One region of the Cupriavidus sp. HE11 genome, then DNA from elsewhere that is predicted to be linked to it. Evidence: predicted binding sites of a transcription regulator. Region 1 holds the regulator's gene; each other region holds the start of a gene.
The links. Region 1 encodes FNR, which switches genes on or off when oxygen is low (the NO sensors DNR and NnrR bind a similar motif). Its sites were predicted from a motif close to TTGATNNNNATCAA; they were not measured.
Positions count from the first base shown of each region.

Region 1 (9,906 bases):
TCCTGATCGCGCTGTGGACAGGCTTCACGTTCATCGGCTACTTCGCCCCGATCCGCGAACTGGGCGGCGAAGTCCTGCACTGGACGCTGGGCCCTTGGCAGGCGTTCTGGATGCTGTTCTATGCGTTTGCCACGTGGGGCAATGCCGGGTTCATGCGCGAGCAGGTGTGCAAGTACATGTGCCCGTATGCGCGCTTCCAGAGCGTAATGGTGGATCGCGATACGTATGTCGTGACCTACGACGTGGGTCGTGGCGAACCGCGCGGCAGCCGGTCGCGCAAGGTCGATCACCATGCGGCGGGCCTGGGCGACTGCGTGAACTGCAGCATCTGTGTGCAGGTATGCCCGACTGGCATCGATATCCGTGACGGGCTGCAGTACGAGTGCATCGGCTGCGGCGCGTGTATCGATGCCTGCGACCAGGTCATGGACAAGATGGAGTATCCGCGCGGACTGATCCGGTACACATCGGAAAACGCGATGCGCAAGAAGCTGTCGGCATCGGACGCGCGCAAGCGCTTGCTGCGTCCCCGCACGGTTGTCTACACGGCGATCTGGCTGGCGCTGACGGTGGGCTTTTTTGCGTCGCTGGCCATGCGTACGCCGCTCAAGGTCGACATCATTCGTGACCGTGGCGCGCTGGGGCGCGAAGTGGAAGGCCGCTGGATCGAGAACGTGTACCGGTTGCAGCTGATCAATGCGACCGAGGCACCAATGAAGTTCCACGTGCAGGCACAGAGCGCCGAGCTGAAAGGCCTGATCGTGGAGTACGACCACGGCGCGGAATCGCTGTCGCCCACCTCGAATCGCCTGCTGCCAATCCGCATTCGCGTGCCGATCGACGATGCGAAGCAGGGTACGCACAAGATCGAGGTGACAGTTACCGCCGAGACCGAAGCCGAGCGCAAGGTGGATATCCGGCAAAGCACGAGTTTCATCGTTCCTCGCAATCTGTGATGCTGTCACCGATGGTGAACCGGGACGGATGCCAATAGGAGAGCGCAATGACCCAACACCCCGCAAAGCCCTGGTACAGGGAACCATGGCCCTGGATTCTGATGAGTGGTCCGCTGCTGGCGATGGTCGGTTGCGGTATCACGATCTGGCTGGCGAACACCCATGCCGATGTGCCGGTGACCGACGCCACCCGCCATGGACTGGTAGTGGAGAAGGCAAGCGCCGATCGCGCTGAACAGACCGCGAGGCGCCCATGAGACTGCGCTGGCTGATGTGGGTGCTATGGCCGGCGTTTCTGATGGGCGGTGCGGCCACGGCGGTGGTGTTCTCGGTGGTAGATCCCGGAGATCTGAATTTCTTCGGACATCCGGTCGAGGCGTCGCGGCAGGCGATCTACACTGTGGGGTTTCTGGTAGCGTGGCTGTTCTGCGCGTTGTCCAGCGGGCTCACGCTGTACACGATGCCGGTGAAGCTTAGTGACACCGATGAACTCGAGTAGGCAATGCAGAATTGCACTGCAAAAGACAAAGGCCGCGCCGGAAGTGTTCCGGCGCGGCCTTTGGCGTGATGTTCCGTGCGGGTTCGGTCTGTCTCAGCAGGACCGGCTGTACACCTGCTTGATACCTGCCATATCGACGAGCTTCACATGTCGCTGACGAATCTGGATCAGGCCTGCTTCGGCAAAGCGCGAGAACAGGCGGCTGACGGTCTCGAGTTTCAGGCCCAGGTAGCTGCCGATTTCCTCGCGGCTCATGCGCAGAACGAACTCGGTGGACGAATAACCGCGTGCCGACAGACGCTCGGACATGTTCACGAGAAAAGCGGCCAGGCGCTCTTCGGCGCGCATCGAGCCCAGTGTGATCAGCATGACCTGGTCCTGCGAGATTTCCTTGCTCATCAGGCGCAGGAACTGGCCTTGCAGCGAGGGCAGGGTGCTGGAGAGCGATTGCAGGTCGTCATAGCGCACGACGCAGACTTCGGTGTCCTCCAGCGCGGTGGCGTCGGAAGCGTGCTGCATCTCGCTGAGGCCGTCGAGGCCAATGACTTCGCCGGGCAGGTGAAAACCGGTGATCTGGGTGCGCCCGTCTTCCATGGTGACGTGCGTCTTCAGTGTTCCGAAGCGAATGGCGTACACCGCGTTGAGCGGTTCGCCCATGCGGTAAAGCGTTTCGCCCTTGTGAACACGCACGCGTTCCTGCACGAGCGTGTCCATCTTCGCCAGGTCTTGTTGCGACATGCCCACGGGCAGGCAAAGCTGGCCCATGGCACATGTGGAACAACGGGGCGACATCTCGGTGACGGGGATGGAAGTCAACAATTGAAGTGCTCGTTATGAATGCGCTTGCAGCGAGGGCGCGATGCAGGCATTTTACAGCGTCATGTGACGCAGAAGCGAGGAACAGTTGCCATTTGGTGTGCTTTTAAGCGTTTTTCTGATGGCCTTGCTCGGTGGTATGCATTGCGCTGCCATGTGTGGAGGAATTGCTATTGCTGCGGAGCAGAAACACCCGCGGGATGTGGCAATTGTCTTGCATCGTTCCACGCGTCAATGGTGGACTGCGTTGTGCATCATGCATGCGGGGCGCATTACGACATACATGCTGCTTGGCGCGGTGATGGGTGCGGTGGGCGCGACGGTGTGGCGACAGGATTATCTGCCGCTGCAGCGCTGGCTCTATGCGGCGGGCAGCATGATGCTGGTGATCACGGGTCTGTGGTTGTTGCGTGGACGCGTGATGCGATCCGACTGGATCGAGCGTCTGGCGTCGCTGGCCGCAGTACACGTGGTTCAACGTGCACGTGCGATGGCCGGGCGACTGCCGATGCGGCTGCGCGGCAAGCAGCGCGCGGCACCGCTGGTGCGTCGATACGGGATGGGCCTGGCATGGGGGCTCGTACCGTGTGGAATGGTCTATGGTGCACTTGCGCTGGCGCTGCTGGCTGGCAACGCGGTATCGGGTGCGCTGGTGATGGGGGCGTTCGGTCTGGGCACGCTGCCGAACCTGCTGGTGATCTCGGGGTTGTCGGGATACCTGCGGCAACTCTCCCGCAAGCCCGCGGTGCGCGTGGCGTCGGGCCTGGTGGTGATCGGATTTGGCGTGCTGGGGGTGGCCCGGGCAATATGGCTGCCGGATACCCTGGCCCAACACGGCTTTTGCGTGGTGTTCTGAATCGGCCACAGCGGCGGGTTGCGGGCGGGGCCGGGAATGCCATACAATCCCGAGAACCACGGTATCGCGCCGCACCATGCTCGGGGCGCCGCTGGGGCCGCATCCCTGATCTGGGGAGCGTGCCCAGGGTTTCTGGCCACCCCGGTGCGCCGGAAACGTCTCCACAGTCCATCCGGTTCAAAAGATCTGGTTAAAAGGCCGGCTGCGGTTGGGAAGATGGCGCCGGTCAGGGCGGGGTTGCCTGAGCCGATATCGTCTTGTTTCTTGCCGTCTTGGCCATCCGGTGGCCCTGGCGAATGTCCGCCCCGAAGGGAGAAGGCGCGACGCAAGAGGTCCGTTGACTGGTGAAACTGGCCAGCGCCGGACGATCTCCTGCCGGATCGACCCGGCAATTCGATGCAAAAGAACGAGGTGCGCACGGCTGCGCTGCATTAGCGGGCGAGCTGGCTGCGCGATGAAATGGCGGTGGCTTCGGCCTCGCTGTATCTGCAATCTCCAGTGCCCCGGGATTCGTCCGGGGGCAGGTGCAAAGACAGGCTGCACGCAATCACATGAATACCCAAGAGGCGAAGATCGTCCTCGAGACCGCGCTGATCTGTGCGCAGGAACCGCTGCGCGTTGGCGATCTGCGACGGTTGTTTGCCGACGACGTCGGCGCCGACACGATCCGGGTGCTGCTCGAGGAACTGCGGCAGGACTGGCAGCCGCGCGGGGTGGAACTCGTGGCGCTGGCCAGCGGCTGGCGTTTCCAGAGTCGCCCCGAGATGCGGGAGTTCCTTGACCGGCTGAATCCGGAAAAGCCGCCGAAGTACTCGCGCGCCGTCATGGAAACCCTGGCGATCATTGCGTATCGCCAGCCTGTCACCCGTGGCGATATCGAGGAAATCCGGGGCGTGACGGTCAGCACGGAAGTGGTCAAGAAACTCGAGGACCGCAGCTGGATCGAAGTCATCGGCCACCGCGATGTGCCGGGGCGCCCGGCGCTGTACGCAACGACCAAGGCGTTCCTGGATGACCTCGGCTTGCGTTCGCTGGACGAACTGCCGCCGCTGGAAGACGCCCAGGCGCAGGCGCAAGCCGCGCTGCTGGAGCAGCAGGCTATTGATTTTGAAGAAATCGCCACGGCCAACCCACCGGCTGGCGACGAAGAGGCCTTTGCGGAGTCGGCCGCCGTGCAAGCTGAAGCCTCCGTGCCTGCAGAGGCCGGGGCGACGCCCGCGGCGGTGGGCGCGGCTGAAGCCAGCGAAACGGCAGGCCTGGCCGAAGCCGGCGAAGGCGCCACGCAGGAAGCGCGCGCCGACACGGAATCGGCGCAGCACGAAGAAGGGGACGTTGCCCCCAGCGAGGAACTCGCCGACGGCGATGCCTCCGAAGACGATATCAGCACCGCCCGGATGCCTGTAGAAGACGGGCAGGACGACGCGCCGGTGGCTCATGCCAACGGCTTCCACATGGACACCGGGGCGCCCGAAGCGGCGCCCGCCGAGCCTGCGGACCTGAATGACGAGACGCCATTCCCGACCGAGGACGACGACGAGCGTGTGTCCAACTGAACAACATGCAACATCGATAGTGAATACTTTGTCTGATTCCGCTGAGCAAGACGTCCGCCAGCCGGACGTGCCGGGTGACACCGGCGCCCCCGATACGGGAAATGACGCCGACGGCGCGCCGCGCCGCAAGGGGCTCCGCCGCGGTTTGCGCAATCTGGTGGCTTCGCGCCGCCAGGCCGCGCAGGATCGGGACGCGGGTCGCGCGGAAGGCGATGCTCCGGCACCGGCCGAGGCTGGCGACACCGCCCAGCCCGCCGCGCCGCGTGGCCGTGGCCGCCGCAAGCCGGCGCCCGCCGCCGATGCCGGTGCACCGGAGGCGCAGCAGGCCGATGGCGGCGAGCCACAGGCCCAGGCTGGCCAGCGCAAGCGCCGCCAGCAACCGCAGCGCAAGGCCGCATTGGTCGACGGCGACAACAAGCCGGCAGCCGAGCAGGCTGGCAAGCGCAACCGCAATGGCCAGCGCAAGAATCAGGCGGGTGCCGGCAAGCAGGGTGCCCGTGGCGAACAGCGTCAGGGCGAGCAGCGCCAGGGCGACAAGCCGGCCAGGCAGGGCAGCGGCAAGGGCGGTGCGCCCAAGAGTGCCGCAGGCTCCGAAGACCTGTTCCGGTTCGTGATTTCCGAGCAGTTCGACGAGGAAGATACGGTCGTGCCGCGCACCAAGGCCAAGCCGGTGCGCGAGCTGACATCGGATGACGATGCGCCGAAGCTGCACAAGGTACTGGCCGAAGGCGGTCTGGGCTCGCGCCGCGAGATGGAAGAACTGATCCTGCAGGGTCGGGTGTCCGTCAACGGCCTGCCGGCGCATATCGGCCAACGTATCCTGCCGGCCGACCAGGTTCGCGTGAACGGCAAGCTGATTCATCGCAAAGTATCGACCAAGCCGCCGCGCGTGCTGCTGTATCACAAGCCGTCCGGCGAAATCGTCAGCCAGTCGGATCCGGAAGGCCGTCCGACCGTGTTCGACAGCCTGCCGCGCATCAAGAATGGCAAGTGGGTGGCGGTGGGGCGCCTGGACTTCAATACCGAAGGCCTGCTGATCTTCACCACGTCTGGCGATATCGCCAACCGTTTCATGCATCCGCGCTATGGCGTGGAGCGCGAGTATGCGGTGCGTACGCTGGGCGAACTGGCGGAAGCCGATCGTCAGGCGCTGCTGCACGGTATCCAGCTCGATGATGGCGAGGCCAACTTCCTGCGCATCGCCGATGGCGGTGGCGAAGGCGTGAACCAGTGGTATCACGTGGCGCTGACCGAAGGCCGGAATCGCGAAGTGCGCCGGATGTTCGAAGCCGTGGGTCTGACCGTTTCGCGCCTGATCCGTACCCGCTACGGCCAGTTCCTGCTGCCGCGCGGTCTCAAGCGCGGCCGCTGGCAAGAACTGGAAGCTACCGACGTGCGCAACCTGATGGCCAATATTGGCCTGAAGGCGCCGGCCAAGAGTGATCAGGGCGGCAGCAAGGGCGCCACCAAGGTGGGCGGTCGCAAGGCGCGCACCGAAGCGGCCATTGCCGGCATGCCGATGCACACCGGCATGGATGGACTGCCCCGCTTTGAAAAGCCGGCTGGCAATCGCGGCGGTGGCAATGCCGGCGGCCGTGGCCAGCCCGACCCGATGCAGACCTCGATGGGCTACATCCCGTCTGGCCCGGCACCGCTGACGTCGCACACGACGAAATTCAGCGGTGGCCTGGGCGGCGGCGGTATGCGCGGCGCGGGCGGCATGCGAGGCGCGGCCGGCGGCAAGGGTGCCGGCGGCGGCCGTAGCGGCCGTGGTGGCATGGGTGGTATGGGTGGCAATGCGGGGAATGCCGGGAACGCTGGTGGCAATCGTCAGCGTCGGGGCGGCGGCGGCGATGTCAACGGCAATGTGATGCCGAAGGCCGCGAAGGCCGGTGGCGGCGCTGGTGGCGGTGGCGGCAATCGCCGGCCACGTGGCGGCGGCCGGGGCGGTCAACGCTGATACGGAAAGGGCCGATGCCGGGAAAGTCCGGCGATCGGCCCCGTTCCGGCGCGGATCCCAGTTGGCTTTTGCCTTTTAGTCATAATCCGCGTATAATCAAAGTCTATTCAAAAGTATCATCCTCGGCGAGGATGGGCGAATGATGGGCATTGCGCCCATTTTTTTTTGGTTCGCCCGTTTGTGCTTGCGGCTGGATTGCGTCACACGATGCGTCCGGTTTCATGGGGATGATGGGCAGGCAGGGCTTACAGGCCGTTTCGGAACCTCGATTTCAGAACGTTGTGTTGTCCAGTGTCTGCCAAGGTATTGAAAGCCACTACTCGGGAATACAGTGCATCTGGCAGATTTGATCGAAACCACCCTTAACGGCATGGGCTACGAGTTGGTTGAGCTTGAGCGTGCCCCGGCCGGACTTCTGCGTGTCTATATCGATCAGCCTGAAACCGGCATCGTCATTGAGGATTGCGAGAAGGTCAGCCGACAGCTCACGCACGTGCTGATGGTCGAGAACGTCGACTACGAACGCCTCGAAGTGTCGTCGCCCGGCCTGGACCGCCCCCTCAAGAAGCTGGCCGACTTTGCCCGCTTCGCCGGTGAGGAAGCCCGAGTCACGCTGCGCCTGCCGGTCAACGGCCAGAAGAATTTCGTCGGCATCCTGCGCGAACCCGCAGGCGAGGCCGGGGTCGAGAAGATCGGCCTGGAATTCGAGGGCAAGGATGGCCCGGCGCTGCTGGAATTCGCCATATCCGATGTCGACAAGGCCCGTCTGGTGCCTGTGATCGACTTCAAGGGAAATCAAAGAAAAGGGAACAAGCAATGAGCCGCGAAGTTCTGTTGCTCGTCGATGCGCTAGCGCGCGAGAAGAACGTCGACAAGGATGTGGTCTTTGGCGCACTGGAGGCCGCGCTGGCCTCGGCGACCAAGAAGCGTTTCGAGGAAGACGTGGATATCCGCGTCCATATCGACCGTGAATCCGGCGAGCACGAAACGTTCCGCCGCTGGCTTGTCGTCCCCGACGAACAGGGCCTGCAGGAACCGGACAAGCAGATCCTGCTGTTCGAAGCCCGCGATCAGAGCGCCGACATCCAGCTGGACGATTTCATCGAAGAGCAGATCGAGTCGGTGGAGTTCGGCCGTATCGGCGCGCAGGCCGCCAAGCAGGTGATCCTGCAGCGTATCCGCGACGCCGAGCGCGAACAGATCCTGAACGACTATCTGGATCGCGGCGAGAAGATCATGACCGGCACGGTCAAGCGCGCCGACAAGAAGGGCCTGATCGTCGAGTCCGGTCGCGTGGAAGCGCTGCTGGCCCGCGATCAGATCATTCCGAAGGAAAACCTGCGCACCGGCGACCGCGTGCGTGCGTACATCCTGAATGTGGACCGCGCCGCGCGTGGCCCGCAGATCGAACTGTCGCGCACCGCGCCCGAGTTCCTGATCAAGCTCTTCGAGAACGAAGTGCCCGAGATGGAAGAGGGCCTGCTGGAAATCAAGGCAGCTGCCCGCGATCCGGGTGTGCGCGCCAAGATCGCCGTGGTGGCGCATGACAAGCGCATCGATCCGATCGGTACCTGCGTGGGCGTGCGTGGCACGCGCGTCACGGCAGTGCGCAACGAGATTGGCGGCGAAGCCGTGGACATCGTACTGTGGTCGGAAGACCCGGCGCAGTTCGTGATCGGCGCGCTGGCACCGGCACAGGTGCAATCGATCGTGGTCGACGAAGAGAAGCACTGCATGGATGTGGTGGTCGACGAGGAAAACCTCGCCGTCGCCATTGGTCGCAGCGGTCAGAACGTACGCCTGGCGTCGGAGCTGACCGGCTGGCAGATCAACATCATGACGCAGGAAGAATCGGCGCAGAAGCAGGCCGAGGAAAGCGAAGTGGTCCGCAAGTTGTTCATGGCCAAGCTGGACGTGGACGAGGAAGTGGCGGACATCCTGATCGAGGAAGGCTTCTCCACGCTGGAAGAAGTGGCCTACGTGCCCATCAGCGAAATGATGGAAATCGAGGCCTTCGACGAGGACACCGTCAACGAGCTGCGCAACCGCGCCCGCGATGCGCTGCTGACGATGGAACTGGCCCGGGAAGAAAAGGTGGAAGAGGTGTCGCAGGATCTGCGTTCGCTCGACGGCCTGACCCCCGAGCTGATCGGCAAATTGGCCGAAGGCAATATCCACACGCGTGACGACCTGGCCGAACTGGCCGTGGACGAGCTGGTCGAGATGGCCGGCGTTGGCGAGGATGAAGCCAAGGCGCTGATCATGAAAGCACGGGAACATTGGTTTAACTGAGGGACACGTCCGGGTTGACACCCGGACGCGCTTTCCGCACACGAATTGTCCCGACGTAGAAACCGAGCATTGAAAGGGTTTGAATGGCAAGCACAACAGTTGCCCAACTGGCCGCAGAACTGAGCCGCAGCCCTGCTGCACTGCTGGAACAATTGCAGGCAGCTGGGGTGGGCAAGGCGACGCCTGAAGACATCATTACCGAATCGGACAAGACCCGACTGCTGGATTACCTGAAGCGGTCGCACGGTCAGACCGATGACAGCGCACGCAAGAAAATCACGTTGACCAAGCGCGAAACGTCCGAGATCCGTCAATCCGACTCCACCGGCAAGACCCGCACGGTGCAGGTCGAAGTGCGTAAGAAGCGCGTGCTGATCAAGCGCGACGAAGTCGAATCGCACGACGACGGTGCCGACACCCAGGCGGCCGAAGCCGCTGCCGAGCAGGCACGCCGCGACGAGGAACAGCGTCGCGAGCAGGCTGAAGCCCTGGCACGCCAGGAAGCCGAAGCCCAGGCTGCCCGCGAGGCCGCCGAGCGCGAGGAATCCGAGCGCCGTGCCAAGCAGGAAGCACTGGAGGCCGAGCAGCGCCGCCAGGCCGAACTGCTGGAGCAGAAGGCGGCTGAAGAAGCCGCTGCCGCCCAGGCTGCCTCCGACGCCGCCGAGGAAACCGCGCGCAAGAAGGCTGAAGAAGACAAGGCACGTCTGGCCACTGAACGCGCTCAGGCGCAGAAGAACGTCGACGACGCCAAGGCTGCCGCCGACAAGGCGCGCGCCGAGCAGGACAGCGCCAAGGCGGCTGCCGACAAGGCGCGTGCCGAGCAGGACGCCGCTGCGCGCCGCCGTCGCGAGGCTGCCGAAGCCGAGGCCCGCGCCATCCAGCAGATGCTGAATGCGCCGCCCCGTGTGCTGAAGGCACCGTCGGAGCGCAAGGCCGAGGAAAAGAAGGCCGAGCAGACCGGCACGCTGCACAAG
Region 1 covers NZ_CP184464.1:390,112-400,017, reverse strand. The annotation lists gene ccoG (cytochrome c oxidase accessory protein CcoG) at 1-956, shown strand, start outside; gene ACOABP_RS01870 (hypothetical protein) at 1,004-1,213, shown strand; gene ACOABP_RS01865 (hypothetical protein) at 1,210-1,455, shown strand; gene fnr (fumarate/nitrate reduction transcriptional regulator Fnr) at 1,549-2,274, opposite strand; gene ACOABP_RS01855 (sulfite exporter TauE/SafE family protein) at 2,360-3,127, shown strand; gene scpB (SMC-Scp complex subunit ScpB) at 3,679-4,680, shown strand; gene rluB (23S rRNA pseudouridine(2605) synthase RluB) at 4,709-6,640, shown strand; gene rimP (ribosome maturation factor RimP) at 6,972-7,460, shown strand; gene nusA (transcription termination factor NusA) at 7,457-8,932, shown strand; gene infB (translation initiation factor IF-2) at 9,016-9,906, shown strand, end outside.

Region 2 (9,906 bases), 1.6 Mb from region 1:
TCAGCAGCAGCAGCACCGTCATGGCGCGTACGACGGTGGACGCCGGCAGCTTGCTGACCGCACCGGGAGCGGCCTTCTTCTTCGCGGCGCGCTCGGCCAGATGCCGGCCGTACCAGCCGCCGATCTGCCACAGCACCGCAATGGCCAGCAGCGCCGCCAGCGAGAACCACGCCACGCTGCCCTGCGTATGGACGATCCACGCGGCCAGCAGCGGACCCATGGCACTTCCGCCATTACCGCCCACCTGGAAGATCGACTGGGCCAGGCCGTGCTGGCCGCCCGACGCCAGGCGCGCCACGCGCGACGACTCCGGATGGAAGATCGACGAGCCGGTACCCACCAGGGCCGCCGCCACCAGCAGCACGCCGTAGCTTGGCGCCACCGACAGCAGCAGCAGCCCGCCCAGCGTGAAGCCCATGCCGATCGCCAGCGAATGGGGCTTGGGATGCTTGTCCGTGTACAGGCCCACGATCGGCTGGAGCAGCGACGCGGTGATCTGGTACGTCAGCGTCAGCAGGCCAATCTGGGTGAAGCTCAGGTTGAAGCCGCCCTTGAGCATCGGATAGATGGCAAGGATCAGCGACTGGATCATGTCGTTGAGGAAGTGCGCGAAACTGATCGCGTACAGCACGCGAAAGCGCGTGCCCTCCTCGCGAGGCGCCGCAGCGGCGGCGGAATTGACGGTTGTGCTCATGGTCGGGGGCGCATTGGCCGGTTCTCTTCTCTGGAATCTTCCCGGTGCCCGTTTCGACGGGATTGAGGAAGTGTGACGATGCTAATTGGCAAATCCGCGCCTGTCCTGCGAGAATGAGGCCGCAACCTTGGAGAAAAGGACATGCCGGGTACCCAGCGACCGCCGCAACGCCGCAAGCCGTCCGAATCACCGAAGTCCCCCGCCGCCCGCATCGCCTGGGTCGACCGCGATACCCCGGGCAGCAAACCCCTGCCCGCCGACGCGCCGCGCGACCCCGCCATGGACGCCCGCGCCGACACCTATGCCGAGCGCCCCGCCTATATCCAGTACGACCGCAGCCCGATGCCGGTCGCGGCCATGGCCGCCGACTACGTGCCCGGCCATGTCACAAAGCCCCACCAGCACCCGCATGCCCAACTGATCCATGCCATGCATGGTGTGATGGTGGTCTCGACGGCCGAGGGGCAATGGACCGTGCCGCCCACGCGTGGCATGTGGATGCCGGGCGGCACCACGCACTGGATCCGCATGGTGGGCCGCGTGCAGATGCGCACCGCCTATATCCGTCCCGATGCCGCACCCGACCTGCCCACCCAATGTACCGTTCTGGGCATTTCTCCGCTGCTGCGCGAACTGATCCTGGCGGCCATCGACGTGCCGCCGCTCTACACCATGGATTCGCGGGATGGCCGCCTGATGCGGCTGCTGCTCGATGAGGTGAAGCTGGTGCCCACGCTGCCGCTGCACCTGCCGCGCCCCACCGATGCGGACCTGCGCAAGATCTGCGACCAGATCGTGGGCGAGCCCGATACCGACCTGACCCTGGCCGACTGGGGCACGCGCCTGGGCGTGGATCCCAAGACGATCCAGCGGCGCTTTGCCCGCGAAACAGGCATGACGTTCGGCCAGTGGCGCCAGCAGGCGCGGCTGCTGGCCGCGCTGGAACGCCTGGCGGCCGGCGACAAGGTGGTGGATGTGGCGCTGGACATGGGCTACGACAGCCCGAGCGCGTTTGCGACGATGTTCAGGCGGCAGTTTGGCGTGCCGCCGAGCGCCTTCTTCAAGTGATTCGCCCTGCCCTGGCGGCTTGTCGATCGCACGAGTCGATCATTATTCCGCCAGATATCGTTCCACCAGACGCGTCCAGTACGCCGCGCCCACGGTCAGGTTGTCGTCGTTGAAGTCGTAGCCGGCGTTGTGCAGCAGCGGCTGGTTGGCGCCGTTGCCCATCCGCACGAAGCAGCCCGGACGCTGCTGCAGGAAATACGCGAAGTCCTCGCTGCCCGCGATGCGATGGAAATTGCCGATCGCACGCTCCGGGCCCACCAGTTCCTCGGCCACCTGCCGCGCGAATTCGGTCTCCGCCTCGCTGTTGACCAGCACCGGATAGCCGCGCACGTAGTCGATCTCGGCCGTGGCGCCATAGCCTTCGGCATGCGCCGTGACCAGCTGGCGGATACGCGCTTCCATCGACGCGCGCACCTCGGCGCTGAACGACCGCACGCTGATTTCCATGCGGGCGCTGTCCGGGATCACGTTTGGTGCGTGGCCCGCGTGCAGCGTGCCGATGGTGACCACGGCGGTCTCGTTCGGATCGACGTTGCGCGCCACGATCGACTGCAGGGCCATCACCAGGCTGCCGGCCACCAGGATCGGGTCGATCGACTGGTGCGGGCGCGCCGCGTGGCCGCCCTTGCCCCGGATGGTGATCGTCACCGTGTCGCACGCGGCCATGAACGGCCCCGCGCGGAACATGAAGGTGCCGGCTTCCACGCCAGGGTGGTTATGCAGCCCAAAGATGGCGTCGCACGGAAACCGTTCGAACAGGCCATCGGCCAGCATGCGCTCGGCTCCGCCGCCCGCGCCGATCTCCTCGGCAGGCTGGAAGATCAGGTTGACGGTGCCGTTGAAGTGGCGCGTGCGCGCAAGCTGGCGCGCCGCGCCCAGCAGCACGGCGGTGTGGCCGTCGTGCCCGCAGGCGTGCATCTTGCCTTCATGCACGCTGGCGTACGGCAGGTTCGTGCGTTCGTGGATCGGCAGTGCGTCCATGTCGGCACGGATGCCGACACTGCGCTTGCCACTGCCTGATCGCAGCGTGGCCACCACACCGGTGCCGCCCACGCCGCGCGTCACGGCGTAGCCCCACCCTTCGAGCTTGCTGGCGACAAGCTCCGCGGTGCGGACTTCGTTGAAGGCGAGTTCGGGATGCTGGTGGATGCTGCGGCGGATGTCCTGCAGTTCGTCACGCGAGTCGAGCGTGTCATGCAGGGTGCAGAAGGTGCGGGTGGGACCGTTCCTGGCGAGGCTGACCGAGACGGTCTTCAATATCGACTCGATTTCGGGGGCGTGTTCAGACATGGCATTGCTCTTATTTGGCAGACATCATGTAGGAACAGTATTTCACGCACCCCGCAGAGGTAAAACCCTGAATGCCGATTTCGTGCGAAAGCGCCCCAAATGGCCTTAAAACTGTTGCCCTTAACGGACGCTTTGTTTAAAAACGCGACGCTTTGCAAGACGATGTTTCAGCGGGGAACCTCGTGAAGCCACGAGTTCGCCCCGCATTTTTCACATCGCAGAATCTAGCGTTCGCCGTACGCCACGACTTCCTGGCGCTGTTCGCCCAGGCCCTCGATGCCCACGCGCATCACATCCCCGGCCTTCAGGTAGCGCGGCGGCTTGAACCCCATGCCCACGCCGGGCGGCGTGCCGGTGGCGATCAGGTCGCCGGGTTCCAGCGTCATGAAGCGGCTCACGTAGCTGACCACGGTAGCCACATCGAAGACCATCGTCGCGGTGCTGCCCTTCTGCATGCGCTCGTCGTTGACGTCCAGCCACATGCCCAGTTTCTGGGCATTGGGCACCTCGTCGCGGGTAACCAGCCACGGCCCCACCGGGCAGAACGTGTCGCAGCCCTTGCCCTTGTCCCACGTGCCACCGCGCTCCAGCTGGAATTCGCGCTCGGACACATCGTTCACCACACAGTAGCCCGCCACATACTCCAGCGCATGGGCCTTCGCCACATTGCGCGCCGTGGTGCCGATGACCACGCCCAGCTCCACCTCCCAGTCCGACTTCTGCGACTCGAACGGCAGCATCACGGCGTCGTTCGGGCCGTTCAGCGACGTATTCGCCTTCAGGAACACGATGGGTTCGGCGGGCAGCGGCATGCCGGCTTCTGCGGCATGGTCCGCGTAGTTCAGGCCGATGGCGATGATCTTGCCGATGCCAGTCCAGGGCACGCCATGGCGTTGCCCCTCCACCACGGGCAACGTCGCCGGGTCGATCGCCGCCAGCCGGGCCAGCGCCGCCGGCGCGAGTTCGCCCGGTCCGATATTGCCGATCACGCCGGACAGGTCGCGCACGCGGCCGTCACGATCAACCAGGCCCGGACGCTCGGTACCGGGGTTTCCTACGCGAACTAGCTTCATCTTGTCTCCTCTCCTCGGGTGGTCAGGTCAGCCTCGCGAGCATATCGCAAGCCAGAGGCGGGCGTGCGGCCTCGGCGCGCCCGTCCCTCGTCGGCATCCGCCGGTCACGTCATGCAGGTCATGCATCTTTGCATACCCGCTGTGCATCGCCACGCATTGTGGGGGGCCGGCCTGCTGCCTAGACTGCCCTCACAGCACGCCGCAGCCCGCGCCGTGCCCTTCCCCAAGGAATTCCATGAAGCTCTACTACTCGCCCGCCGCCTGCTCGATGGCTGTCCATATCGCCTTGCGCGAAGCCGGCCTGCCCGTCACGCTGGCCCGCGTCGACCTGATCCATCACACGCTGGCCGAGCCCGAGAACGGCACCAACGACTACTACGCCATCCACCCGCGCGGCTACGTGCCACTGCTGCAGCTCGATGACGGATCGCGCCACAGCGAGGCATCCGCCCTGCTCCAGTTCATCGCCGACCAGGTGCCCGAGCGCCACCTGCTGCCGGCACCCGGCACACAGGCCCGGCTCAAGGCCGTGGGCTGGCTGACACTGATCTCGACCGAACTGCACAAGGTGTTCAGCCCGTGGCTGTGGCACAAGGAAACCGACGCCAGCACCGTCGAAGCCTGCAAGACAAAGCTGCACAAGCGCTTTGCCGAACTGGACGGCCACCTGGCGTCGCGCGACTACCTGCTGGGCAACCAGTTCAGCGTGGCCGATGCGTACTGCTTCACGATCGTCGGATGGGCCCGGCTGCTGCACCTGTCGCTCGACGCGTACCCCAGGCTGCAGGAATACCTGTCGCGCGTGGCCGCCCGCCCGGCCGTGCAGGCAGCGATGCGGGCCGAAGGCCTGGTGCGCGACTGAGGACGGGTCGGGTCGCCCCCCGGGGCCGTCAGCCCAGGACCTGCGTGGGTACGCGATAGTGGCTGGCGTCGATCAGGTCCAGCCCGCACTGGAGCTGGTCGACCCAGTTGATGAACCGCGCCACCATCTCGCGCCCCCGGAACGACGGCCCGTGCTGCGGCACGATCCACTGGATATCGAGCGTGCGCGCCATGGCGGCCCAGAGCCGGCACGCGCGGTTTCCGCTCATGTAGCGGCGGTGGAAGCCCAGCATGCGTGCCGCGTGGGCGTCGAAGTCGGTCACCTCCCCGCCGGCTTCGTCCGAAGACGTCATCGACGCCCCCAGATCGCCCGAGAACAGGATCTTGCTGACCGGATCGTAGAACTGGAAGTTGCCCTCGGAATGCAGGAAATGGGCCGGCGCCGCCATGATCGACGACTTGCCCAGCGGCACCACCACGCCCGTATCGGGAATTGGGACGATGCGCCCGGCCGTCTTCCCGGTCTGGCAGAAATGCGGCAGGAAGCGGGCCCAGACCTCGGAAATCAGCACGCGGCTGTCGGATGCCGTCAGCCAGCGCCCCACCGATGCCACGATGTCCGGATCGGCGTGCGACGCCAGCACGTAATCGAGCTGCTTGGGAGGGAAATAGCGGCTGATGGTCATGTATAGCTCGCTATACGTCATCTGCCCGCCCGGATCGATCAGGGCCGCATGCCCGTGGTCGACCACCAGAAACTGGTTGCTTTGTACCGCCTCTCCGTGCGTGTCGTCGACCAGGTCCGTAAATGCCAGGCAGACGTGCCCGCTGGATTCGTAAAGCACCTTGCTCATGACTCCCTCTTCCGCTTGTGGTTATTTTTAAGCGGCGAAAGTACTCAGTTGCGCGGTGTTTTCAATTGATGTGAATCAAGAATCCTTTAAAGCGCCTGGAACTGGCCGGACGCAAGCCCGGCCAAACGCGCCTCAGCGCGTGGACAGCAACTCTTCGATCTTGGCGACAAACTGCTTGTCGTCGGGCTTGACCATGCTGTTGTAGCTGCCCACGACCTGGCCCTTGCGGTCGATCAGGTACTTGTAGAAATTCCACTTCGGCGCGGTGCCGGTTTCCTTCGACAGCATCACGTACATCGGATTGGCTTCATCGCCACGCACATGGGACTTGCCGAGCATCGGGAACTTGACGCCGTAGGTGTTGTAGCAGAAGTCCGAGATTTCCTTGGCCGAGCCGGGCTCCTGCGAGAAGTCGTTCGACGGGAAGCCCAGCACCACCAGACCGCGCTCGCGGTACTTGGCGTAAAGCGCCTCCAGGCCTTCGTACTGCGGCGTGAACCCGCAATAGCTGGCGGTGTTGACCACCAGCACGACCTTGCCGGCGTACTGGCACAGGTTCTGGGGCGATTCGTCCTGCAGACGCGGGAACCGGAAATTCAGCGAAGCCGGGCAGTTGCCCGCCGGCTGCGCCGCTACCGTGGCTGGCTTGTCAGCGGCGCGGGCAGGATGCGGCAGCATGGCGGCCGCGGCGGCCAGGCCCAGCGCGCCCAGCAGGGCCGTGCGCTGAAGGTGTTGCCGCATCCGATCCACGTGGACTGCAGTTGCCAGGGTGCGTTCGCGAGACATGGGTACAGACTCCGGTTTCCGTTGGTGCAGCAAAGTCTACGCGCTCGTGCGCTTCTCGTCATGACGCGGGGCGGCAGCGGCGGCCGCCCCTGGCCCCGGCATGTCCTTAGTCCATGTGAATCTTGGCCGCGTGTTCGGTCACGCTGCTGCGCAGTTCCAGGTCCGGCATGCGCCGCACGATGACCAGCGCAATGATGGCCGCCACCGCGCCCGCCGCGTAGATCAGGTGGAAACCCGATTCCACGCCGCCCGCCAGCACCTGGCGTACGGCCGGCGACAGATGGGTCATGGCCTCGCTGCCATGGCGCAGCGAGCCCAGGTCCAGCGCCTGGGTGACGCCCGAGCGCGCCAGCGCATCCCGGAATTCCATCGCCAGCAGCGTGCCCGCCAGGGCGCCGCCCAGGGCGCTGCCCAGCGAGCGGATCACCAGCAGCGCGCCGGTGCCGGCACCCATGTCGCGGCGCTCCAGCGCGTTCTGCACGGAGATCAGCGTACCCACCATCGACATGCCCAGCCCGATACCGGCAATCGTCATCGCCACCAGCACCAGCGCGGTGGGCACGGCGGCGGTGATCGTTGCCATCGACACCAGCCCCACGGCGGCGGCCACATAGCCCCCGGTCAGGATTTCGCGCATGCGGCCCAGACGCGGGGCCAGCCACGCCACCACGAAATTGCCGGCCACCGTGGACAGCAGGAACGGCACCACGAGCAGGCCCGATGTCGATGCATCGGCATCGCGTACCAGCTGGAATTGCAGGGGCAGCGCGAAGATGCACAGGAAGATATTGAGCGCGGCCAGCGCCGACGCGCCCACTCCCATCACATAGGCGCGGTTGCGGAACAGGCGCGGCGGCAGCATCGGATCTGCGGCGCGGCGCTCCTGCCAGGCCAGCAGCGCCACGGCCAGGAGCGTCAGCAGCAGCAGGCCGCCCATTTCCAGCGAGATCCAGTCGAACGCCTCGCCCGCCCAGCTCATCGCCAGCAGGAAGGCGACGATGGCAACCGCCAGCAGGCTCGCGCCCAGCCAGTCCACCTGCGGGCGCCCGCCGCGCGCGCGCAGGTGCGCCAGGCCGCGATAGCACATCGCCATCGCCAGCAGCCCCAGCGGCACGTTGATCCAGAACAGCCAGCGCCACGACATGTGGTCGGACACCCAGCCGCCCACCAGCGGCCCCGCAATCGACGAGACGGCCCACACCGTGGCCAGATAGCCCTGGTAGCGGCCGCGCTGGCGCGGTGCCACCACATCGGCGATGGCCGCCTGCGCCAGCGACATCAGCCCACCACCGCCCACGCCCTGCAGCGCGCGGAACAGGATCAGCTGCGTCAGCGTCTGCGCCAGCGCACAGGCCACCGATGCGGCGATAAATAGGGAAATCGCCAGCATCAGCAGGCGCCGGCGACCGAAACTGTCAGACAGCTTGCCGTACAGCGGCGTGGTGACCGTCGACACGATCAGGTAGGCGGTGACGATCCACGACAGGTGGCCGAAGCCGTTCAGATCATTGGCGATGGCCGGCACTGCCGGAATCACCACGGTCTGGTCGAGGGCGGCCAGCAGGATACAGAGCACGATGCCGCCGATCACGCGCATGATCGCGGCGTGATCGTGGATAACCGGAGCAGCGTCCAGCGCGGCGGACTGTGAAGGTGAGGGCGATGACATGCGAATGGGTGCGGACGAGGGACGAGCGGCGCCTTGGGTGCCGCGGAGACCACAAAAAAATCCGGCCGCATGACATCGATGCGGCCTTATTCAGTAACCGCATAATTATATGCATGCTTAGTATTTTTGCGCTGGAGCAGTTTGCCCGCTGGATCGGGGCAATGGGACAAAAACGACAGGCCAGGCGACGCCCCGGACACGTCCGTTCACATGTCCGGGGGATGCAAGGTGGATACGGGGCCGGAGGATGCGCCGGCTAGCGGGAGCCGCCCGTGATGTAGTGTTCCAGCTGTTCGATGGTGAAGCGCTGCTCGCTGATGATGTCGTTGACCAGGTCGCCAATCGACAACATGCCCAGCAACTCGTCGCCTTCCATCACGGGCAGGTGACGCAGGCGATGCCTGGTCATCAGCGCCATGCAATCGTCGGTACCCTGGTCGGCGCGCACATAGATCACGGCCGTGGTCATGATCTCCTTGACCAGCGTTTCGCGCGATGTGCGTTGCATCAGGATCACCTTGCGCGCGTAATCCCGTTCACTCAGGATGCCGACAATCTTGTCGTGCTCCATCACCAGCAGCGCGCCGATGCCCTTGTCGGCCATCAGCTGCAGTGCCGCGTACACCGTCGCCGTGGGTGGAATGCTGAAGATGGCGTGATTTGCCTTGTTTTCCAGAACCTGCCGTGCGGTCTTCATGTCACCGACTCCTTGTTGCCGTTTTGGAAACAGTCGCTGCCCAGACGCGATCGATATGCGGTGCTGCGCAAAAGCCCGCGCCCCCCGGGGGTCTGGCCGCGTCTAACCAGATTAGCAAAGGAAAGCGCCGCCTTACAGGGTGACTTTCACGAATCTTGGTTGCCAGCGTTGGCATGGCCGCACGGCGTCAGGCTACGGGCCCATGAATTGCCGCCAACCGGATGGCACGCGGCTTGCGCTGCCATTGCCGTGCCAGGCGCGCGATGTCGGGTGGCGGATCGGCATCGGGCGACGCATGGAACAGCAGCGTCTGGCGCGATTTTGGACACCGGCTGGCCACGAAGGCGATGTCGTCGGCAAACCCCATGTCCAGCATCGTGTCGGCGGCTTCGAAGACAACCGTGTTCACCGCGCGCAGGTCCAGGCTGGCCGCGTCGATATGGTCGAGCATGCGCCCCGGTGTGCCCACAACGATATGCGCGCCATGGATCAGGCTATCGATCTGTGATCGAATCGGCATGCCGGTGCAGAGCAGCGCCACCTTGACCTGCCCAGCCACCCGCGCAAGTTGGCGGATGCGTCGTGCCACTACCTCGGCGCGGTCGCGCGTGGGACACAGCACCAGGGCCTGCACGTCGAAGCGCTGCGGATCGAGCCGGTGCAGCAGGGCGATCGCCAGCGTCGTGGCACTGCCACCGCCCTGGCGAACCTGCACGATCAGGTCGTGTCCGGCCAGCGCCAGGGGCAGGGCAGCGGACTGCAACGGCGTCATCGCAACGTGGCCCGATTGCGCGAGCGCGTCGAGCCACATCGGTTCCAGTGGCAGCGCCGAAAACGGGTCGCGCCGAGGCGCTATCGCCGGGGATGAGGGCTGGCTGGCACGCATGGCGTCACACTGCGGCGCGACTGGAGGGTCTCTTCGCAGCTGCCTTCCTGGCGGTGGCGGTTTTCGC
Region 2 covers NZ_CP184464.1:1,977,941-1,987,846, reverse strand. The annotation lists gene ACOABP_RS09205 (MFS transporter) at 1-694, opposite strand, end outside; gene ACOABP_RS09200 (AraC family transcriptional regulator) at 944-1,762, shown strand; gene ACOABP_RS09195 (M20 aminoacylase family protein) at 1,805-3,052, opposite strand; gene ACOABP_RS09190 (fumarylacetoacetate hydrolase family protein) at 3,277-4,125, opposite strand; gene gstA (glutathione transferase GstA) at 4,361-4,987, shown strand; gene ACOABP_RS09180 (oxygen-binding di-iron domain-containing protein) at 5,016-5,801, opposite strand; gene ACOABP_RS09175 (glutathione peroxidase) at 5,934-6,587, opposite strand; gene ACOABP_RS09170 (MDR family MFS transporter) at 6,694-8,184, opposite strand; gene ACOABP_RS09165 (CBS domain-containing protein) at 8,513-8,953, opposite strand; gene ACOABP_RS09160 (DEAD/DEAH box helicase) at 9,141-9,839, opposite strand.
Region 2: the regulator FNR is predicted to act here: its motif matches at 5,867-5,880, upstream of ACOABP_RS09180 (oxygen-binding di-iron domain-containing protein).

Region 3 (9,906 bases), on a different replicon from region 1:
ATGATGTTGCGGCGCGTACGGCCGGTGGTGGCGTTGGCATCGTCGAGTTCGGGCTCGGCGCAGATCCAGTCGCCATCCACCGCGTTGGCGGCCAGCGACGTCGCGGCGCGCACCACCCAGTTGCCGGTGGCGGCCGTGGCGCTGGCGCCCGTTTCGTCGACGAACAGAGCCGTGCCGCCCTGCTGCTTGCCGACGAAGACGCGGCCCACCTTGCTGCCGGCGATGGTCAGTGCGAAGGCGCCCGGATAGCGGGCCTGGTCGGCGTCGGCGCTGAGCATGCCGGTCTGGCCGCCCGCGCAGCTGGCGCTGTAGCCCTGGCCCGCACACACGCGCACCGAGCCGTCTGCCTGGATCGCCAGCTGGCCGGCCGTGGCCGTGTCGCCTGCCTGGCGCAGGTAGCTGTAGGTGCCGGCGATGTCCTTGAGCTGGGCGCCCTTGTTGGCGGCGGAGACATAGCCTTGCAGCAGGCTGCCGTTGCCGGCCTTGACGTTGGGCACCTGGCCCAGCGCACCGGACAGCAGTCCGTCGTCCAGCGTGAAGCTGAACGTGATCGATGCCGCGGCGGCGGCCAGCGCGGCCGGTACGTCGGCGCCGGAGGCCGTCAGGTTCGACACGCGATAGGTATCGCCGCTCTGCGTGTACTGGCCCACCAGTGCACCGGCCAGGCCGAAACGGGAATCGAGGAAGCGCAGGGTGATCTGGCCGGCGGCGGGCTGGTCGAGCTGGACCGACACCGTATCGCCAAAGCTCACCGCACCCACGTAGAGCGAACCGCCAGCCAGCGGCTTGACCTCGGCCGGCGTCGCGCCGGTATTGGTGCCGCCGCTGGCGGTGTTGCTGTCGTCGCCACCACCGCAGGCGGTCATTGCCGCTGTGGCCAGCAGCAGCATGGCTGCCGTGCTGGCGCCGCGTTGCATCCACTGCCCAGGTTTCCTCGTCCTGCTTTCCATGTTTCTTCCCCGTTGTCGTTGTTGTTCCGATCGTTGTGTACGCCGCATGCGGCGTCTGCGGCACGTGGCCGCGCGACAGTCTATGAACAAGGGATGACGTACCTGTGACAGCCTGGCGAATGGGCATCCCCGGATTTTTCATCGGGATTCGCCTAGAGTGATCGGAGCGGGGCAACGCGGAGGACAGGCGATGGCGCACGGATTTCGGGAAATGTCGTACGGGCGACGCAGGCTCTTGATTGCCGGCGGATGGTCCGTGCTGCTGGCGGTGCCGGTCGGGCACGCCGTGGCGCAGGCCGCGCAGGGCAAGGGGAAATCGAAGATTGGCGTGGTCGGTTCGGGCCGGCTGGGCGGCGCCGTGGGCAGCCTGCTGGTGAAGGCGGGGCATCCGGTGATGTTTGCTTCGCGCCATCCCGGGGAACTGAAGACGCTGACCGATTCCCTCGGGCCGCTGGCCCAGGCCGGTACGGTTGCGCAGGCCGTGGCGTTTGCCGACGTGATTCTGCTGGCCGTGCCCTATGGTGCGGTGCCCGATGTGGGCCAGCAGAACCGCTGGCAGGGCAAGATCGTGCTGGACGCCACCAACGCCGTGGCCGCGCGCGACGGCGCCATCGTGGACGAGGTCAAGGCCAACGGCATCGGCGCCACCACGGCCAGATACCTGGCGGGTGCGCGCATCGTGCGGGTATTCAATTTCACGGGCGCGGCGGAGTTCACGCGCGAAAGTCACCGCAAGCCGCCGTTGATGGCGGTGCCGATGGCCGGCAACGATGCCGAGGCGCTGTCCGTGGCGGCCGGGCTGGTGCGCGACGCGGGTTTCGATCCGGTGGTGGTGGGCGGGCTATCGAGTGCCGACCGGTTCGCGCCCGGTGGCAAGCTGTTCCGCCAGATGGGGACTGCCGAAGAATTTCGCCGTGCGATGGACCAGTAGCCGGGCCGGCAGGCGGCGGACGCTGCGCCTTAGCGCCGGCGCCACTCCATTGCCACCATCGATGGCGTGAAGCCCAACTGGCCGAAGAATGCCGCCTCGGAAGAGCGGGCGGCGCGCAGTACCCAGGTAATGTCCGGGTCGTTGCCCATCACATGGCGCAGCAAAGCGCGGCCAATGCCGCGGCGGCGATGCTGGGGCGCCACGGCGACCATCGAGATGTAGCCGTTGGAGATATCGTCGCAGAGTGCGCGCGCGAAGCCGATGACCTCGCCGTTTTCCACTGCCACCGCCACGCGTTGCGAGTTGGCGATCAGTTGCGCGAAGCGCTCGGGATTGCCGACCCGTTGTTCCCAGCCGTTGGCAGCCAGCAGCAGCCGGGCTGCCTCTACCTCTGCGGGCAACGGATTACGGATTTCCATCGACAATTCCTCCTGCGTGATTCCGGAGCGCATGCATGCAGACCCTCCAGAAGTGGGGGGCGCAGAGCGGCTGCGCCGCGTTTTCGCGCGATATGTCGCGCTATTTGTCGCGCATTTCGGCGACAGAGTGTAGCGAAGCCGATGCGGCGACGTCAAACAACTTTGTCCGGAAAATGCGACCACCCGCACGCATGTGCGATCTCGATACCGGGCGCGCGATGGCCTGTTGCGCGCCGGAAGCTGGCGGTATGATGGCTGTCATGAACGCCCCGATCTTCTCCTCCGCACACCCGGCCGACCAACTGGCCGAGTTCAGCGATGCCGATAGCGCGATGGCGCGTATCCGTGAGATCTACGACAGCTCCGTGGCGGCCGTGCGCGCGCGCTTCGACGCGTTTGCCAAGGGCAAGCCGCTGCCGTCGGCGGCCCACGCGTGCTATCCGTATCTCGGCATTTCCGTCAACCTGGAAACCATGGTCACCGACAGCCGCCCGTCCTGGGGCACGGTGGCCTACCCCGGCGTGTACGGCACCACGGTCACGCGGCCCGATCTGCTGTGCGACTACTACCGCGACCAGATCGAACGGCTGATGCGCTATCACCGCGTGCCGGTGGTGGTGGGCCTGTCGCGCCGGCCGATACCGCTGCCGTTCGTGATCGAGGCATCGACCACCGACATCAGCTACACGCAGGCCCGCGAACTGGAAGCCTCGTTCGTGCTGCCCGAACTGAGCCGCATCGACGATTCGATCGCCAACGGCACCTACGAGCCCACGCCTGGCGAGGCCTGGCCGTTGTCGCTGTTCCCGGCCGAACGCGTGGACCTGGCCCTGCAGCGGCTTTACCACTACACGGGCACGGCGCCCCATCACTTCCAGCGCTTTGTGCTGTTCACGAACTATCAGCGATATGTCGACGAGTTCGTGACGTTGGGGCGCAGCCTGATGTCTGGCGACGGTGGCGACGGCTACGTGCGCTTTGTCGAGCCCGGCGATGTGGTGCAGGACCTGGGCGGCACCGAGCCCGACGACGCCGCGCGTCCGAAGGCGCTGCCGCAGATGCCTGCCTATCACCTGGTGCGCGAGGACGGGCTCGGCGTGACGCTGGTGAACATCGGCGTGGGGCCGTCGAACGCCAAGACCATGACCGACCACCTGGCCGTGCTGCGTCCGCATTGCTGGCTGATGGTGGGCCACTGCGGCGGACTGCGCCGCTCGCAACAACTGGGCGATTACGTGCTGGCGCACGCCTACGTGCGTGATGACCACGTGCTGGACCACGACCTGCCGCCATGGGTGCCGGTGCCTCCGATTGCCGAAATCCAGGTGGCACTGCAAGAGGCAGTGGCCCGCGTCACGGGTTTGTCCGGCACCGAGATGAAGACGCGCATGCGCACCGGTACGGTTGTGTCCACCGATGACCGCAACTGGGAATTGAAGTCGAAGGCGCTGTACGCGCGCTTCAACCAGTCGCGGGCGATTGCAATCGACATGGAAAGCGCGGCAGTGGCGGCCAATGGATTCCGCCTGCGTGTGCCATATGGCACGTTGCTGTGCGTTTCCGACAAGCCGCTGCACGGCGAGCTGAAGCTGCGCGGCATGGCGAATGCGTTTTATCGCCAGCGTGTCAGCCAGCATATGACGATTGGCCTGGAAGCCATCCGCATCCTGCGCGAGAACGGCGTCGAGCAACTGCACTCGCGCAAGTTGCGCAGTTTCGACGAGCCGGCGTTCCGCTGACCTCGGGGGCGCGCCGGTGCATCCGGCGGGCCCCATGCCCGCCTCACACCCCCAGGGGAATCAGAAATAAAAAAGCGCGCGGGATTGCCGCGCGCAGTGAGGCGGGAAGGACGTCGGTTAGGCGGCCTTCCTTCGAGGAGACAAAATGGAAAGTCTCGGAAAAACCTTAAATCCCTAGGTGATCAGAAGCGATAGCCCACGCCGGCGCTGAACAGCCACGGGTCGAGGCTGACGGTCGACACCTTGACACCGTTCGCGTAGACGTTGCTGGAAATCCAGACCTTCTTGGCGTCGACATTCAGGAACCAGTTCTTGTTGAGCTTGTAGTCCATGCCGATCTGCAGTGCCGGACCCACGCTCCACTTGTCCAGGCCCAGCGTGCCACCGGCCAGGTCCGCGCCATAGATGCGCGTGGCGTTCACACCGGCACCGATATACGGGCGGAACGTGCCGTTCGGCAGGAAGTGGTACTGCAGCAGCAGGCTCGGCGGCAGATGCTTGAACGTGCCGATCTTCGAGCCATCAAGGCTTACGTCCTGCTTCTGCGGGATGGTCAGCACCAGTTCGGCCGCGATATTCGGCACGATGAAATAGGTGATATCGACTTCGGGAATCCACTTGTTGTTGACATGGATGCGATCCGATGCTCCGGCGCCACCGACAGGGTCGGACTTGTTTGCCATGTCCAGATAGGTGCCGCGCAGGCGGACCATCCAGTTGCCCTGCGTCTCGTCAGCGGCGGCTGCAGGCGCGGAAAGCGTACCGATGGTGGCGGCGGCGAGCGCCATGCAGATGGAGGAAACGAGGGTCTTGCGGCGGGGAGAAGTTGCAGTGGTCATGTTGGTCAGGCACTAAACATCGAAAAAGTGCGACCAGTTTGTCTTGTGCAAGGTACTCAAACCTTGATGCAGAACAAGTGAAGTGCAGCCGACACCAATTGCGTGCAACTACGTCGTCAATGCGCGACACGACAGTGCGTCGCACCCGCGCAAGGGCTTGCGGCACCCGCCTGATGCTTCTATGGACATGCGGATTTATTCGTGGCGCACGCGCGTCGCGGACCTTACGCTGTGGGCTCGTGGTTGTGCACCGCGCATGTCGTGGGCGTCCGCCAGGACGTCTTTTCAGGTGTGCCCTGTGGGGGCAGGGCACACCGTTTTTCAGCCAGATCCGATAAGTCCGGCCAGTCAGGCGGCTTCAGCCTGGTCCTGGTCCCGTGCCTGCATGTGCCGGTTGACACCCGACACCATGGCCTTCAGCGATGCCGTGACGATGCTGGCGTCCACGCCGGCCCCAAAGCCCGTGGCCGAATCGCCAACGCGCACTTCCACATAACAGGCCGCATTGGCGTCGGCACCGGTGGTCATGGCGTGCTCGTGGTAGTCCATCACGCGCACGGCAACGCCCAGGCCGCGCGAAAATGCGTCGACCGTTGCATCGATGGGGCCGTTGCCCGCGCCGCGCACCCGCACCGGCTGGCCGTCGCGTGTCACTTCCATCTCGATTTCCACGGCGTTGTCGCTGGTCGACACCATGCGGTGCGACACGTAGCGCAGCGGCGCGTCAACGTCGAGGTACTCGCGGCGGAACAGCGCGTAGAGGTCTTCGGCACTGGCTTCGAGCCCGGTCTCGTCGGTCATCACCTGCACCGCGCGGCTGAACTCGATTTGCAGCCGGCGCGGCATGTAGATGCCGTGCGCCTGCTCCAGCAGGTACGCCATGCCGCCCTTGCCCGACTGGCTGTTCACACGGATCACCGCGTCATAGCTGCGGCCCAGGTCGGCGGGGTCGATCGGCAGGTAGGGCACTTCCCAGATCGCGTCCGGCTTCTGCTGCGCAAAGCCCTTGCGGATGGCGTCCTGGTGCGAGCCGGAAAAGGCGGTGAACACGAGATCGCCGACATACGGATGGCGCGGATGCACGGGCAGCTGGTTGCAATGTTCCACGCACTGGCGCACCTCATCGATATCGGAAAAATCGAGTTCGGGGTCCACGCCCTGCGTGTAGAGATTCAGGGCCAGCGTGACCAGGTCGACGTTGCCGGTGCGCTCGCCGTTGCCGAACAGGCAGCCTTCCACGCGGTCGGCGCCAGCCATCACGGCCAGCTCCGCAGCCGCCACCGCCGTGCCGCGGTCGTTATGCGGATGGACCGACAGCACGATGTGTTCGCGGCGCGCCAGATGCCGGTGCATCCATTCGATCTGGTCGGCAAAGATGTTGGGCGTGCTGCATTCCACCGTGGTCGGCAGGTTCAGGATCATCGGACGCTTCGCATCCGGCTGCCAGACGGCCGATACGGCATCGGACACTTCCAGCGAGAAGTCGAGCTCGGCCAGGCTGAAGGTCTCGGGCGAATACTCGTAGGACCAGGCCGTTTCCGGCATGGCATCGGTCAGTTCGCGGATCAGGCGCGTGCCCGACACGGCCACTTCCTTGATCTCCTCGCGCGATGCGTTGAACACGATGCGGCGCCACGCCGGGGCGATCGGGTTGTACAGGTGCACGGTGGCGCGCCTGGCGCCACGCACCGATTCCACGGTACGGCGGATCAGGTCTTCGCGCGCCTGGGTCAGCACCACGATGGTGACGTCGTCCGGAATGCGGTCTTCCTCGATCAGCATGCGGACGAAATCGAAATCGGTCTGCGATGCCGACGGGAACGCGACTTCAATCTCCTTGAGGCCAACCTTCACCAGCTGTTCGAAGAAGCGCAGCTTGCGGGCGCTGTTCATCGGCTCGATCAGCGCCTGGTTGCCGTCGCGCAGGTCGGTGCTCATCCAGCGCGGGGCGCGCGTGATCTGACGCGATGGCCAGGCGCGGTCGGGCAAGTCGACTACGGTGGCGGGACGGTATTTGGTGGCGGGGTTGCGCAACATGGGCATGGGGTATCTCCTTCCTCGCTAAGGAAGCATCAGGAAGCGGCTCGGCGTACGAGGGCTTCGCGTGAATGGGAAAAACGGGAAAACGGAAAAAGGGTGGCGAACGGCTGCCGAACTGCCACAGGGCACTAGGCCCGGCAACCGATCGGTAGGCCTAGCAGTAGCGAGGAAGCGCCCAGCAGGGCGCGGCACGAGGTCAGGGCGACCAGCGAACCATCAACGCGCGCGCGCACGGCGGCACCGATGCGCGAGGCATCTGCGGCGTGGCGGAGGTCGAGGGAGTTGGCTGGCATCGTGCGAGAAGGATATCGCTCCGCCATCTGGCGGGGTCGAACACACAGAGCGTAGTGCAAAAGGCGCTGCAGCGTCAACCGCCGGTATTTCGTCTGACCTGTCCGATTCGGCCGCGAACGTGGGATTCCGCACGTCAGAGCCTTACCCCGAACGGATGAGTTCCACCCGATATGTGGGGAAGCGCTCAGTCCTCTGGCCAGTACATCGCCATCCACATCCCGCCTAGGCTGACAGCAGCAGGAACGGGATTGATAACGACAAAGGGGGCAATCATGCGTACACGTGCGTGGACGGGGTGGATCGTGTGCATGGCGACGGCCATGCTGATGGCAGCGTGCGGCGGCGGAGGCGGCAGTTCGGGCGCCGGAACGACCGCACCGGCCGGAACCGGCGGCGATGCCGGCGGCGGCGCGGGCGGCGGCACCACGGCAGTTGCCAAGTCGTACACGCTGGTCATGAACCGCACGTCGGGCCAGGTGGGCGTGGGCAGCACGATCTCGCTGACGGCATCGGTCGTCGACGATCTCGGCAACGATGTCACGGGCGCCACGACCTTCGTCTGGACCAGCAACAATGGCTCCATGGCGGCTGTGGCCAACGGCACCATCCCTGGCAGCGCCGTGGTGACCGGCGTGGGCGTGGGCACGACGGCCGTGAACGTGCTGGCAACGGTTGCCGGCGCCAACGGCACCACCGCGCTGCCGCAGGTGGCCGCCACGATCACCGTGGTGGCACCGGGCGTGCGTACCTACAGCCTGGCGCTGCCGTACCCGGTGCTGTCGATGACCGACGGCCAGGTGTTGCCGGTAACGGCATCGCTGATCGACAGCGACGGCGCCAACCGCTCCGCGGCAGCCACTGGCTGGGCCTGGCGCAGCAGTACGTCTGCCGTTCAGGTGACAGGCGCCAGCAACGTGGGCACGCTGCGCGGCGTGAACGCCAGCGACACGGCCGCACAGTCGGTGGTCACCGTGCAGGTCACCGCGCCCGACGGCAATACCCTGACCGGCGCGTTCCTGGTGTCGGTGTTCAAGAGCAGCGTGTCGACCTATCGCCTGGTGCTGTCGCAATTCGGCCAGCAGATCAACGCGCTGAACGTGCTGAACGGCTATCCGCAGACCTATGACTCGCGCGTGCTGCGCAATGACGAGAGCGACGCTACGGCCGACTTCACGGGGCTGTGGACGTACATGACCACTTCGCCGTCGCTGGCGGTGCTGCCGAACTCGGCCACGCGCGTGACCACGGTCAGCACCAGCCGCCCAACCGGCATTGCACCGCTGCAAAGCGTGCTCGACGAGGTGGCCGGCAGCCTGACGCTGACCGCCAAGCCGCGCGCCCAGCTGCTGGTGACCGAGCAGCCGACGTGGGGCCTGATCTACAGTGGCCCGGACCCGTTCATCGTGCCGGGTGCCGGGGCACCGGTGTCCGCGCACCTGCTGCATCGTGGCGTCGACGAGGGCATCATGGGCTGCAATAACACGTGGAACTGGCAGGTGGGCAGCGGCCCGGTCTCGATCATTCCGATCGGAGCCAATCTGGCGCAGGTGGTATCCACCGGGTCGGGACCGTTCACCGTGATCGTGTCCTGTACCGCCGGGCCCGAGGCCATGCCGGTGTCGCTGACGATTCCGGGCATCGCACAGTAGGTTGGCGCAGGCTGGAGAGAGCCCGCCGGGTGGATACGGCGGGCTTTTTCCATGGCGGAGCGTACCCGTTTCTGCGTAGCGTTCCACGACGTCTGGTTATGCGCTCCCCTCTCCCATATTGGAAGAGGTGTGGGGGAGAGGGCAGGCGTCTCAACAAGGATTGGCGGGATTTGAACCTCCAGACCCTCTCCCCCGGCCCCTCTCCCGCGCTGCGGCAGAAGGGAGCAAACAGGCGGGGTCTGCTGCAAAGCGTACCCATTTCTGCGTGCTGTCGAATCGGGCTCCGGAACGCAAAACGGCGACCCCAAGGGATCGCCGTTGCCATTTCCACCCCAGCCCTCCCGGGGCCGATGCCGTGTTCAGGATTTGCGCACGAAGCGGATGATCTGCTCGTTGCTGCCGCCGGACCCGGTGTTGCCGATGTCGCCAGACCCTGACGTATTCGAGTCGCATGTGCCGCAGCCGCTGTTCGTGTCGCAGCCGCTGGCGCACCCTGCAGCCTGGCTCGGGGCCAGGCGCCGCGCCAGCCATCCGCGCCAGCCATTGGCCGCTGTGCCGCCCAGCATGGTCGCCAGGCGCGCCTTCACCCGCTCGCGGGTGCGGGGCATGTAGCGGCCCGCCACGTGGATGGCGCAGCCCAGCACGATCAGCGGGACGATCAGGGTTTCGAAGGCGTGATAGAGCGTCATGGCCGTTTGACTGGCTGGCAGGCAGCCAGTTTCCTCGATATCAGGTGAGCGCCAGCGCCACGCGGTACGTGATGAACGACGCGAGATAGGCCAGCCCCGCCAGGTAGGCGGCCGAGGCGGCCATGACCTTCCAGGAGTTGGTCTCGCGGCGGATCACCGCCAGCGTGGAAATGCACTGTGGCGCGAAGACATACCAGGCCAGCAATGACAGCGCCGTGGCCAGCGACCATTGCGCCGCGATCATCGGGGCCAGCTGCACCGCCACGGCATCGTCGCTGCCCGACAGCGCGTACACGGTTGCCAGCGCACCCACCGCCACTTCACGCGCGGCCAGGCCCGGCACCAGCGCGATGCAG
Region 3 covers NZ_CP184465.1:1,540,754-1,550,659, forward strand. The annotation lists gene ACOABP_RS24200 (ParB/Srx family N-terminal domain-containing protein) at 1-917, opposite strand, end outside; gene ACOABP_RS24205 (NADPH-dependent F420 reductase) at 1,141-1,881, shown strand; gene ACOABP_RS24210 (GNAT family N-acetyltransferase) at 1,911-2,300, opposite strand; gene ACOABP_RS24215 (AMP nucleosidase) at 2,552-4,039, shown strand; gene ACOABP_RS24220 (OmpW/AlkL family protein) at 4,222-4,827, opposite strand; gene leuA (2-isopropylmalate synthase) at 5,227-6,915, opposite strand; gene ACOABP_RS24230 (hypothetical protein) at 7,485-8,861, shown strand; gene ACOABP_RS24235 (DUF6587 family protein) at 9,221-9,550, opposite strand; gene feoB (ferrous iron transport protein B) at 9,591-9,906, opposite strand, start outside.
Region 3: the regulator FNR is predicted to act here: its motif matches at 4,942-4,955, upstream of ACOABP_RS24220 (OmpW/AlkL family protein).